DNA from 2 places in the Vogesella sp. EB genome. Region 2 is predicted to be linked to the other one. Evidence: riboswitches for the same ligand, from Rfam matches in the RefSeq annotation. Region 2 holds a riboswitch; the other holds the start of a gene.
What was found. Region 2 has a riboswitch for glycine ahead of glyA (serine hydroxymethyltransferase). Riboswitches for the same ligand answer to the same signal wherever they lie in the genome.
Positions count from the first base shown of each region.

Region 1 (6,418 bases), on a different contig from region 2:
GGGTGCCGGCGGGACCTATCGTCATTGCATAGTGAACTTGGTATACAATCGCCACCCTTTCGCCAGACGGGCCTCTTTCGAGGCCCGTTTGTCATGACAGAGCAACCGGAACAGGTTGCCAGGGTGCCGCTGCCAGGCGGCGGCACGCAGACAGAGCAAAGCGGCCGCGCCGCCCATTCAGGACCCTCGAATAATCATGCAGGATTTCATCGCTTGCACGGCCGCCGCGCCGTGCCCGTTTTCCCGTTTATCGCAGCGTTCTTCCGCAAGGAGGGCTGCATGAGTCACGCTCCGCAAACCGCCGCCAAAGGCAAACTCGGCATCTGGATGTGCACCGCGCTGGTGGTGGGCAACATGATCGGCTCCGGTGTGTTCCTGCTGCCGGCGTCGCTGGCGCAGTACGGCGGCGCCTCGCTGATCGGCTGGGTGATCACCTCGCTGGGCGCGATCTGCCTCGCGCTGGTGTTCGCGCGGCTGGCGACGCTGCTGCCGCACAAGGCCGGCGGCCCGTATGCCTACATCCACGAAGGCTTCGGCGATTTCGCCGGCTTCCTCATCGCCTGGGGCTACTGGATCGCGCTGTGGGCCGGCAATGCCGCGCTGACCGTGGCCGGCGTCAGCTATCTGGGGGTGTTCTTCCCGCAGCTGAACGACAGCAACCTCGCCGCCGGCGCCACCGCCATCGGCCTGATCTGGCTGGTGACGTGGATCAACAGTCGCGGCGCGCAAAGCTCCGGCCGGGTGGCGATCGTCACCACCCTGATCAAGCTGCTGCCGCTGGCCGGGGTCACCGTCGCCGGCCTGCTGTACCTCAACCCCGATTTTGTCGTGTTCAACCCGCAGCACAAGCCGCTGTCGGAGGCGATCCCGGCGACCATGGCGCTGACGCTGTGGGCCTTCCTCGGGCTGGAGTCGGCGTCGGTGCCGGCCGGTGACGTCGAGCGGCCGGAGCGCACCATCCCGCGCGCCACGGTGCTGGGCACGCTGCTTGCCGCCGCGCTGTACATCGCCAGCACTGTCGCGTTGCAGGGGCTGATGCCGGCGGCGACGTTGGCCGCATCGGCGGCACCGTTTGCCGATGCCGCGCGCAGCCTGTGGGGCGATTGGGCGTACTACGCCGTCGGCCTCGGTGCGGTGATTTCCTGCTTTGGCGCGCTCAACGGCTGGTGCCTGATGCAGGGCCACATCCCGGCCGCCGCCGCGCGCGACAAGCTGTTCCCGGCCTTCTTCAAGCGCGAGAACGCGGCCGGCGTGCCCATCGTCGGCCTGCTGCTGTCCACGCTGCTGGTCACCATCCTGCTGGCGTGCAAGTACGCCGGCGGCGACAGCGGGGTGCAGATCTTCGAGTTCGTGATTTTGCTGGCCACCGCCACCACCTTGCTGCCGTACGCGTTCTGCGCGATGGCGCTGTTGGCGGTGATGCTGCAGCGCCAACGCCAGTTCCATCCCCGCGACTGGCTGGCGCCGCTGGCGTTCTCCGGCGGCGGCTTCGTGTTCGCGCTGTGGACCATTTTTGGCTCCGGTGCCGAGGTGGTGATGTGGGGCGTGCTGTTGCTGCTGGCCGGGCTGCCGGTGTATTTGTGGCAACTGCGTGAAAATATCGTAAAAGCATAAAACGCCGCTAAAAGGTTGGCCGCAAAGCCCTTCCGGCGTTGCGGCCAACCTTCTTTGCGCCAAGTGTCTGATCCTGTTGCAAAACCCGACTTGCCAAGCGCCATGGCTGCGCTGATAATGCGCCCATTCCGCAGGAGAGAGCCGCGCCGGACCAAACCGGACGCCGCCGCCGAAGGCGCAAGTGCACCCGCAATCGCTCAGGCAAAAGGACTGCAAGAATCGGGCCGTAACCGGCCCGCAGAATCTGGAGAGCGGCGCGTACAGCGCCCACCGAAGGGGCTAACGGCGCAATGCCGGAAAATCTCAGGTGCAGGGACAGAGGGGTGTGAGGTAGGGACAAATCTCACTCCTAAGGACTTGCAATGACGGCCCCGAAACGTACCCCTTTATTTGATGCCCACGTCGCTTCCGGCGCGAAGATGGTTGATTTCGCCGGCTGGGAAATGCCGATCCACTACGGCTCGCAGCTGAAAGAGCACGAGATCGTGCGTAGTGACGCCGGCATGTTCGACGTGTCGCACATGACCGTGGTCGATATCAGTGGCAGCGACGCCAAGGTCTGGCTGCAAAAGCTGATCGCCAACGACGTGGCCAAGCTCGGCTTCGAAGGCAAGGCGCTGTACTCCGGCATGCTCAACGACGATGGCGGCGTGGTCGACGACCTGATCGTGTACCTGACCGCCACCGGCTACCGCATGGTGATCAATGCCGGCACCACCGAAAAAGACCTGGCGTGGATGGACAAGCAGTCCGCCGGTTTCGACGTGCAGCTGCAAGTGCGCCGCGACCTGGCCATGCTGGCCGTGCAAGGCCCGACCGCGATTGCCAAGGTGTGCAGCGTGAAGCCAGCCCTGGCCGAGCAGATCCAGGCACTGAAAGTGTTCCAGGGTCTGCCGTCCGGCGACTGGTTCTACGCCCGCACCGGCTACACCGGTGAAGACGGCCTCGAAATCATGATCCCGGCCGATCAGGCCATCACCTTCTTCAACGAACTGAAAGCCGCCGGCGTGGCGCCGATCGGTCTGGGCGCGCGCGACACCCTGCGTCTGGAAGCCGGCATGAACCTGTACGGCCACGACATGGACGAAACCGTGTCGCCGCTGCAGGCCGGCATGGGCTGGACCATCGCCTGGAACCCGGAAGAGCGCGACTTCATCGGCCGCAAGGCACTGGCCGCGCAAAAAGCCGCCGGCGTCCCGATGAAGCAGGTCGGTCTGGTGCTGGAAGGCCGCGGCGTGCTGCGCGAAGGCCAGAAGGTCGTGGTCGACGGTGCCGAAGGCATCATCACCAGCGGCACCTTCTCGCCGACCCTGAAACACTCCATCGCCATCGCCCGCGTCCCGGCTGCCACCGGCGCCACCGCCCAGGTTGACCTGCGCGGCACGCTGACCGACGTGCGTGTGGTGAAAATGCCGTTCGTGCGCAACGGCAAGAAAGTTTTTGAATAAGCTGGTGTATAACGACGGGGCGAGCCGAGGCAGTCCCGATCCACACCATGACAACGCATTTTTCTGGAGAGAAACCATGAGCAACATTCCTGCCGAACTGAAATACGTATCCAGCCACGAATGGCTGCGCCTGGAAGCCGACGGCTCCGTAACCGTAGGCATCACCGAGCACGCACAAGAGCTGCTGGGTGACATCGTATTTGTCGAGCTGCCAGCCGTTGGCGCCAACCTGGCGGCCGACGAGCAAGCCGGTGTGGTGGAATCGGTGAAGGCCGCTTCCGACGTGTACGCGCCGATCGCCGGTGAAATCCTGGAAGTGAACGCCGAACTGGAAGCCAACCCGGAGCTGGCCAACAGCGAGCCGTACGCCGCTGGCTGGTTCTTCAAGATCAAGCCGGCCAACGCCGCTGATCTGGACGGCCTGCTGGACGCAGCGACTTACGCTGCCGAAATCGGCGCCTGATGAACGAGCCCTGCTGTCGTCAGACAGTAGGGCTTTTTGTTTTTTAGCCACGGACCACACGGAAACACACGTCCCACCGGCAGCCTGCCTGCCCCGTGTCCTTCCGTGTGTTTCGTGGCTTATTTAGCAAACGGAATCGAAGACATGTCGCTCTCGCAACTCTTCAATCATCAAGAATTCATCGCCCGCCACATCGGCCCGTGCGAATCCGAAAAAGCCGACATGCTGGCCGCCATCGGCGTCAGCTCCGTCGAAGACCTGGTGGCACAGACCGTGCCGGCCGGCATCCGCTTCAACCGCGCGCTGGACCTGCCGCCGGCGATGCGTGAAGCCGACGCACTGGCGGCACTGAAAACCGTCGCCAGCAAGAACATCGTCAACAAGTCCTTCATCGGTCTGGGTTACTACCCGGTACAGGTGCCAGGCGTGATCCTGCGCAACGTGCTGGAAAACCCGGGCTGGTACACCGCCTACACCCCGTACCAGGCCGAAATCGCCCAGGGCCGCCTGGAAGCGCTGCTCAACTTCCAGCAGATGGTGATCGACCTGACCGGTCTGGAACTGGCCAACGCCTCGCTGCTGGACGAAGCCACCGCCGCCGCCGAAGCGATGACGCTGGCGCGCCGTGTGTCGAAAGTGAAGTCCGAACAGTTCTTCGTCGATAGCCGCGTGCTGCCGCAGACGCTGGACGTGCTGAAGACCCGCGCCGAATACTTCGGCTTCGAGCTGGTGCTGGGCCATCCGGAAGAAGCCGGCAACGGCGACTACTTCGGCGCGCTGTTCCAGTACCCGGGCGAATCCGGTGAACTGCTGGACCTGACCCCGTACATCGCTGCGGCAAAAGCCCGTGGCGCGGTGGCCATCGTGGCTGCCGACGTGATGGCGCTGGTGGCACTGAAATCGCCGGCCGAAATGGGCGCCGACGTGGCGGTGGGCAACACCCAGCGCTTCGGCGTGCCGATGGGCTTCGGCGGCCCGCACGCTGCCTACTTCGCCTTCCGCGACGACATGAAGCGTTCCGCGGCCGGCCGCATCATCGGCGTGTCCATCGATGCCAAGGGCAAGACCGCGCTGCGCATGGCGCTGCAGACCCGCGAGCAGCACATCCGCCGCGAAAAAGCCAACTCCAACATCTGCACCAGTCAGGTTTTGTTGGCCAATATGGCCGGCATGTACGCGGTGTACCACGGTCCGGAAGGCGTCAAGCGCATCGCCACCCGCATCCACCGTCTGGCGGCGATCTTCGCCCACGCGGTGAAGGCCGCCGGCGGCAAGCTGGTATTCGACCGCTTCTACGACACGGTACAGGTTGAGCTGGGCGATCGTGCGGCCAACGTTTACGCCGCGGCTCTGGCCGCCGGCATCAACCTGCGCGATGCCGGCAACGGCGTGCTGGGCGTGGCCTTCCACGAAGCCGCCACCGAGGCGGATCTGGCGCAACTGATCGAGCTGTTCACCGGCAAGGCCGCCGACATCGCCGCGTTGGATGCGGCTGCTGCCGACGCCATTCCGGCCGCGCTGAAGCGCGAATCGGCGATCCTGTCGCACCCGGTGTTCAACGAGCACCACAGCGAGCACGAGATGCTGCGCTACCTGAAGAAGCTGGAAAACCGCGACCTGGCGATGAATCACTCGATGATTTCGCTGGGCAGCTGCACCATGAAGCTGAACGCTACCAGCGAGATGATCCCGGTGACCTGGCCGGAATTCGCCAACATGCACCCGTTCGCCCCGCGCGACCAGGCCGTTGGCTACCTGGAAATGATCGAAGGCCTGCAACAGCAGCTGCTGGCGATCACCGGTTTCGACGCGATCTCGATGCAGCCGAACTCCGGCGCGCAGGGTGAATACGCCGGCCTGCTGGCGATCCGCCGCTACCACGCCAGCCGTGGCGAAGCGCACCGCAGCGTGTGCCTGATCCCGCAATCGGCGCACGGTACCAACCCGGCCACCGCGCAGATGCTGGGCATGCAGGTGGTGGTGGTGAAGACCGACGACAACGGCAACGTGGACATGGCCGACCTCAAGGCCCGCGTCGAGCAGCATGCGGCCAACCTTGGCGCGCTGATGATCACCTATCCGTCCACCCACGGCGTGTTCGAGGAAGGCATCAAGGAAATCTGCGCCCTGATCCACGCCAACGGCGGCCAGGTGTACATGGACGGTGCCAACATGAACGCGCAGGTGGGCCTGACCCGTCCGGCTGACATCGGCGCCGACGTGCTGCACATGAACCTGCACAAGACCTTCTGCATCCCGCACGGCGGCGGCGGCCCGGGCATGGGCCCGATCGGCATGAAGTCGCACCTGGCGCCATTCATGGCCAACCACGTGGTGTCGGAAGTGCCGGGCGCGGTGGCCGGCCAGAGCGCGGTTTCCGCCGCGCCGTTCGGCTCCGCCTCCATCCTGCCGATCTCCTACATGTACATCGCGATGATGGGCGCGGAAGGCATGAAGCACGCCACCGAAATGGCACTGCTGAACGCCAACTACCTGATGCAGAACCTGTCGGCGCACTATCCGGTGCTGTACACCGGCGCCAACGGCCGTGTCGCGCACGAGTGCATCATCGACCTGCGTCCGCTGAAGGCCGCCTCCGGCGTCACCGAAGTGGATGTCGCCAAGCGCCTGATGGACTACGGTTTCCACGCGCCGACCATGAGCTTCCCGGTAGCGGGCACGCTGATGATCGAGCCGACCGAATCGGAATCCAAGGCCGAGCTGGACCGCTTCATCGCCGCCATGGTCGCCATCCGTCAGGAGATCGACAAGGTGCAGAACGGCGTCTGGCCGCTGAACGACAACCCGCTGGTCAACGCGCCGCACAGCAAGGCCGACATCACTGGCGAGTGGACGCGTGCCTACAGCCGCGAAGAAGCGTTCTTCCCGCTGC
Region 1 is NZ_LFDT01000014.1:42,092-48,509, reverse strand. Features, by position in the region: gene gluQRS (tRNA glutamyl-Q(34) synthetase GluQRS) at 1-32, shown strand, start outside; gene ACG97_RS09910 (amino acid permease) at 280-1,614, shown strand; glycine riboswitch at 1,736-1,837, shown strand; glycine riboswitch at 1,849-1,943, shown strand; gene gcvT (glycine cleavage system aminomethyltransferase GcvT) at 1,977-3,062, shown strand; gene gcvH (glycine cleavage system protein GcvH) at 3,139-3,525, shown strand; gene gcvP (aminomethyl-transferring glycine dehydrogenase) at 3,670-6,418, shown strand, end outside.
Region 1: it holds a riboswitch for glycine, as region 2 does, so the genes downstream of both, gcvT (glycine cleavage system aminomethyltransferase GcvT) here and glyA (serine hydroxymethyltransferase) in region 2, are expected to answer to the same signal.

Region 2 (6,418 bases):
TCGCACTTTTGCAGGTTGCCCCTCGCGCCGCGGTGTCACCATCCACAACGGCAATTCCGGCAGGCTCCACTCGCTCAGCACCGGCTGCAGCAGACCGGCGGCCAGTTCCTTGCGTACTTCCGGCTCCGGTTGCAAGGACAGACCCAGGCCTTCCAGCACGAAGGCCCGTGCCGACAGGATATTGTTGCTGCTGATACGGGGCGGCATCGATAAAGTCACCGTTTCTGCCCCGCGCGTCAACTGCAAGCGGCTCAGGCCTTCGTGCGCGGCCACCCCGACCCAGTCGTGCTGCAACAGCTCGGCCGGTGTTTGCGGCAGGCCATGCTTTGCAACATAGACCGGCGACGCACAAATGACAAAGTGCCAGTCGGCCAGATGGCGCGCCACCAGCGACGAATCCTTCAGCTTGCCGGCCCGGATCGCGAGATCAATCTGCAACTCCAGCAGGTCCACCATCTCGTCGTGAAAGAACAGCCGCAGGCTGAGGCCGGGGTTGGCCTCAAGCAAGGGCGCCAGCGCGCTGCTGAGCACGCCGCCGGCGAAGCCGCTGGGCGCGGAGATGCGCAGCTCGCCCACCGGCGCGTCGCGCAGCGCCGACAGCTGCTGCTCCGCCTGCCGCGCCGCCGCCAGCATCGCGGCGCAGCCCTGGTAGAACAGCTGCCCGGCCTCGGTCAGCGTCAGCTTGCGCGTGGTGCGCTGTAGCAAGGTGACGCCATGGCGTTGCTCCAGCCGCCGTAAATGCTGACTGACCGCCGACGGCGTGATGCCAAGGCTCTGCGCTGCCGCGTTCATCGAGCCTTTCTCGATCACCCGGGCAAACACCGCCATGCTGCGCAATTCGTCCATATTCATTATTTCAAATTAACAATTAATCAATTTTACGACGGATTATCGGAGTGTGAATCGGCAATTACACTGCCCTCATCAATCACCGCCCGTCAGCGGGCAGCTAGGAGCACTCATGAAAATCGCACTGATCGGCGCCAGCGGCTTTGTCGGCTCGGCCATCCTGAAAGAACTGCTGTCGCGCAATGTCGCGGTTACCGCCATCGCCAGCCGTCCCGAGCGCATCGGCGCTGCGGCCAACCTTGAGGTGGTGGCCGCCGATGCCTATGACGCCGACGCGGTGGCCCGTGCCGTGGCCGGCCACGACGTGGTGATCAGCGCCTTCAACCCCGGCTGGGACAAGGCCGACATCCGCGCGCTGTTCCTCGCCGGCCACCAGGCTATCGTCGCCGGGGTCAAGACCGCCGGTGTACCGCGCTTCATCGAGATCGGCGGTGCCGGCAGCCTGTTCGTCGCCCCCGGCGTGCAGCTGATCGACACCCCGCACTTCCCGGCGGAGTACAAGGAAGGTGCCGAGGGCGCGCGCCAGGCGCTGAACCTGCTGCAACAGGAAACGCAGCTGGACTGGGTGTTCGTGTCGCCACCGGCGCTGCTGTCGCCGGGCGTGCGCAGCGGCCAGTACCGTCTCGGCGGTAACGAGCTGCTGATGGCCGGCGAAGCACCGGCCGGCATCAGCGACGCCGACCTCGCCGTGGCGGTGGTGGACGAAGCGCTGCAGCCGCAACACCACCGTCAGCGCTTTACCGTCGCCAGCGTCTGATTCACGCCGCGATAGCGCACCTTATATAAGCATACGGTTTTGCAGTGCAAACCCTGCCGAACGCCCGATCCGACTGGATCGGCGCGTTTGCGGCGGGGTTTTTTGTTGCAACAGCACATTGAATACTGTCGTCGATGCGTTGACAGCCGCGCGCCGCTTCACTAGATTGCGACCAGCCAATCAAGCCGCTGCAGGAGAGACTGTCATTCGCTGACAGCGCCGAAGGGGAATCGCCCCGGAAACTCTCAGGCAAAAGAACTGCAGCGACGTCTGGCACTCTGGAGAGTAGATCAGCCGCAAGGCCGGATCTCGCCGAAGGAAGCATGGCCCGGTGAGTACACCGTGCGCCGCAATCTCTCAGGCAAAGGGACAGAGGGGGCATCGTCCGGCAGACGCCGGGCGGGCGCCATTGTCCTTTACGCCGCACATCCATGCGTCAACGCCCTGCCCGACCCTGCCGCCACTACCAGCGCGGTTGCGGCCAACCTTTGCCGTTCGCGCCAAGAAAAAGGAATGCACGATGTTTACCAAAGAGATGGAGATTGCCGGTTTCGACGACGCACTGTGGGCCGCGATGCAGGCCGAGGCACAACGCCAGGAAGACCACATCGAGCTGATCGCCTCCGAGAACTACACCAGTCCGCGCGTGATGCAGGCGCAAGGCAGCCAACTGACCAACAAATACGCCGAGGGCTATCCCGGCAAGCGCTACTACGGCGGCTGCGAGCACGTCGATGTCGCCGAGCAGCTGGCCATCGACCGCGCCAAGCAACTGTTCGGCGCCGACTACGCCAACGTGCAGCCGCACTCCGGCAGCCAGGCCAACGCCGCGGTGTACATGGCGCTGCTGCAGCCGGGCGACACCGTGCTGGGCATGAGTCTGGCGCACGGCGGCCACCTCACCCACGGTGCCAAGGTCAACTTCTCCGGCAAGATCTACAACGCGGTGCAGTACGGCATCAACGTGGACACCGGCGAGATCGACTACGACGAAGTGCAGCGTCTGGCCAGCGAACATAAGCCGAAGATGCTGGTCGCCGGCTTCTCCGCCTACTCGCTGGTGGTGGACTGGGCGCGCATGCGCGAGATCGCCGACAGCGTCGGCGCGTATTTCTTTGTCGACATGGCGCACGTCGCCGGCCTGGTGGCCGCCGGCCTGTACCCGAACCCGATTCCGTACGCACACGTGGTGACCACCACCACCCACAAGACACTGCGCGGCCCGCGCGGCGGCCTGATCCTGGCACAAGCCAATCCGGAGCTGGAAAAGAAACTGCAGTCGCTGGTGTTCCCCGGCATCCAGGGCGGCCCGCTGATGCACGTGATCGCCGCCAAGGCGGTAGCCTTCCTCGAGGCGTTGCAGCCGGAATTCGTCGACTACCAGAAACAGGTACTGGCCAACGCCCGCGCCATGGTGGCGGTGTTCCAGCAGCGCGGCTACACGGTGGTATCCGGCAAGACCGATGACCACCTGTTCCTGCTGAGCCTGATCGACAAGGGCCTCACCGGCAAGGCCGCCGACGCCGCGCTGGGTGCCGCCTGCATCACCGTCAACAAGAACGCGGTACCGAACGACCCGCAAAGCCCGTTCGTCACCAGCGGCATCCGCATCGGCAGCCCGGCCATCACCAGCCGCGGCTTCAAGGAAGCGGAAGCCGGCCAGGTGGCGCACTGGGTGTGTGACATCCTCGACGACATCGACAACGCCGATGTCGCCGCCCGCGTGAAACGCCAGGTGGCGGAGCTGTGCGCCGCCTTCCCGGTTTATCGCTAAGAACGTGGTGCACGATCTCGCGAGCTAGAGCGAGACAAGGCGAAAACGACTGAGGAAGCGGAGTTGACATCGGGTCAATGAGCATTCCGAAGCCGTTTTCAACGCGGTATCGCCGAAGCGCAGCAGATCGTGCACAGGTTCAAGCAGCAGCGGGCGCCGTCCAGCGGATGGCGCCCGACTATAATGAAAACTAGCCCTGCGCCGCAGGCACCACCTCAAGAGAAGCAACATGGCAATCAGTGTTTTTGATTTGTTCAAGATCGGCATCGGCCCGTCCAGCTCCCACACCGTCGGCCCGATGCGCGCGGCGCGGCAATTCGTCGCCCGGCTGGAAAAGGACGGCCTGCTGACACAGACCGCCGCGGTCAAGTCCGAAATGTTCGGTTCTCTCGGTGCCACCGGCAAAGGCCACGGCAGCGATGTGGCGGTGCTGCTCGGGCTGCAGGGCGAATACCCGGACCTGGTCGATACCGATGCCGTGGACGGCATGCTGGCCGCCATCCGCAACAACAAGCGCATCGCGCTGCTGGGCACGCACGAGATCGACTTCATCGAGTCCGAACACCTGATCCTGCACAAGCGCAAGGCGCTGCCCTATCACCCTAACGGCATGATCTTCGAGGCGTTTGCCGCCGACGGCAGCAGCCTGTCCAAGCGCGCCTACTACTCGGTCGGCGGCGGCTTCGTGGTCGACGAGGCGGCGATCGACGCCGGCTTCGTACCACCGGGCGTCACCGAGCTGAAGCACCCGTTCAAGAGCGGCGCCGAGCTGCTGGCGCTGTGCCAGCGCCACGGCAAGAGCATCAGCCAGATCATGCTGGAGAACGAGCTGGCGTGGCGCAGCGAGGAAGAAGTGCGCGCCGGCCTGCTCAACATCTGGCACGTGATGCAGGCCTGCGTGAAGCGCGGCTGCGAGCGCGAAGGCATCCTGCCAGGCGGCATGAAGGTCAAGCGTCGCGCCGCCGACATGCACCGCAAGCTGCTGTCGTCGCCGGAAGCGGCGCTGCGCGACCCGCTGACGGTGCTGGACTGGGTCAACCTGTACGCGCTGGCGGTGAACGAGGAAAACGCCGCCGGTGGCCGCGTGGTGACCGCGCCGACCAACGGTGCCGCCGGCATCATCCCGGCGGTACTGCACTACTACGCGCGCTTCATCCCCGGCGCCAGCGACGACGGCATCGTGCGCTTTTTGCTGACTGCTGGCGCCATCGGCATCCTGTTCAAGCTCAACGCCTCCATTTCCGGTGCCGAAGTCGGCTGCCAGGGCGAAGTCGGCTCCGCCTGTTCGATGGCGGCCGGCGGCCTGGCCGAAGTGCTGGGCGGCACGCCGGAGCAGGTGGAAAACGCCGCCGAGATCGGCATGGAACACAATCTGGGCCTGACCTGCGACCCGGTCGGCGGCCTGGTACAGGTGCCGTGCATCGAGCGCAACGCGATGGCGTCGATCAAGGCCATCAACGCGGCGCGGATGTCGCTGCGCGGCGACGGCCAGCACTTCGTGTCGCTGGACCGCGTGATCAAGACCATGCGCGACACCGGCCGCGACATGAGCACCAAGTACAAGGAAACCGCTCGCGGCGGGCTGGCGATCAACGTGATCGAGGTGCCGGTCAACATCGTCGAGTGCTGAGCCCGCCTGTCAAAAAATCTGCGGCCAACCTTGTGCAAGGTTGGCCGCAACGACAAAGCCCGCCTTGACGGCGGGCTTTTTGCATCGTCAACGTCCGGCGTTACAGGAAGCGCGCCGGCGCGTACGGCGCCGGGTCGGTGAACGGCGCTTCGCCGCAGATCACCTGCGCCAGCAGTTGGCCGCATACCGGCCCCAGCGTCAGGCCGTGGTGGGCGTGGCCGAAGTTGAACCACAAGCCCTTGTGGCGCGGCGCGGCGCCCAGCGCCGGGCGCATGTCCGGCAGGCACGGCCGGCTGCCCAGCCACGGCGTGGCATCCAGCCGCTCACCGAGCGGGAACAGCCCGCGCGCCAGCGCCTCGGCCTGCTCCAGCTGCGCGTAGTTGGGCGCGGCGTCGCGGCGCGCCAGCTCCACGCCGGTGGCGATGCGCAGGCCGCGCTGCATCGGCGACACCACGAAGCCGCCTTCCACGTCGGCCACGGTGTAGCTCAGCCCCGGCCCCAGCGGCTGGTAGTGCATGTGGTAGCCGCGCTTGGTCTGCAGCGGAATGCGGTAGCCCAGCGGCTGGAAAATGTCATCGGACCACGGCCCCATGGCGACGACGACCTGCGCCGCGCGCAGCGTGCCGCCACTGGTGGCCACCTGCCAGCCGCTGCCGTCCGGCGTCAGCGACGTGGCGGCCTGTTGCAGCACGGTGCCGCCCAGGCTTTCGAAATAGGCGGCATAGCCGCGGGTCAGCGCACCCGGATCGCTGATACGCTGCGGGTCGCGCCAGTGCACCGCGCCGGCAAAGCCTTCGCCCAACCCCGGCTCGGCGGCGCGCAGCTGCGCCGCGTCCAGTATCTGCAGTTGCAGGCCGTGTTCGGCGGCGATGCGGCGCGCGTTGGCGGCCTCGGCGGCAAAGCCGGCCTCGCTGCGGTAGGCCTCGTACAGGCCATCGTCGCTGCACAACTCCCGCATATTGGCCGCGGCGATCAGCGTGGCGTGTTCGTCCAGGCTGCGGCTGATCAGCGGCAGCATATCGCGCGCGGCGGCGGCGAGGCGATGCGGCGCGGAGGCACGGAAGTAGCGCCACAGCCACGGCGTGCTCTGCAGCAGGCTGGACGGCTGGTAGCGCACGTCGGTGGAGCGGTTGCGGCCGATGCGCAGCACGCTGGCCAGGTCACGCGGGAAGCCATACGGCACCACGGCGGCGCGTTCCAGCAAGCCGGCGTTGCCGTGGCTGGTTTCCTCGCCGGGGGCGCGGCGGTCCAGCAGCGCCACGCGCAGGCCGCGTTGTTGCAGGGCGATGGCGCTGGAGACGCCGATCATGCCGGCGCCGAGGACAATGATGTCGAAATCCATGTTTTGCTTCTTTCAGATGCAGTTGCCATGGGCGCTGCGGCCAGCGGCCATGGCAACGGGATCTGC
Region 2 is NZ_LFDT01000004.1:108,802-115,219, reverse strand. Features, by position in the region: gene ACG97_RS04075 (LysR family transcriptional regulator) at 1-846, opposite strand, end outside; gene ACG97_RS04070 (NAD(P)-dependent oxidoreductase) at 962-1,606, shown strand; glycine riboswitch at 1,788-1,877, shown strand; gene glyA (serine hydroxymethyltransferase) at 2,127-3,380, shown strand; gene ACG97_RS04060 (L-serine ammonia-lyase) at 3,610-5,010, shown strand; gene ACG97_RS04055 (FAD-binding oxidoreductase) at 5,111-6,352, opposite strand.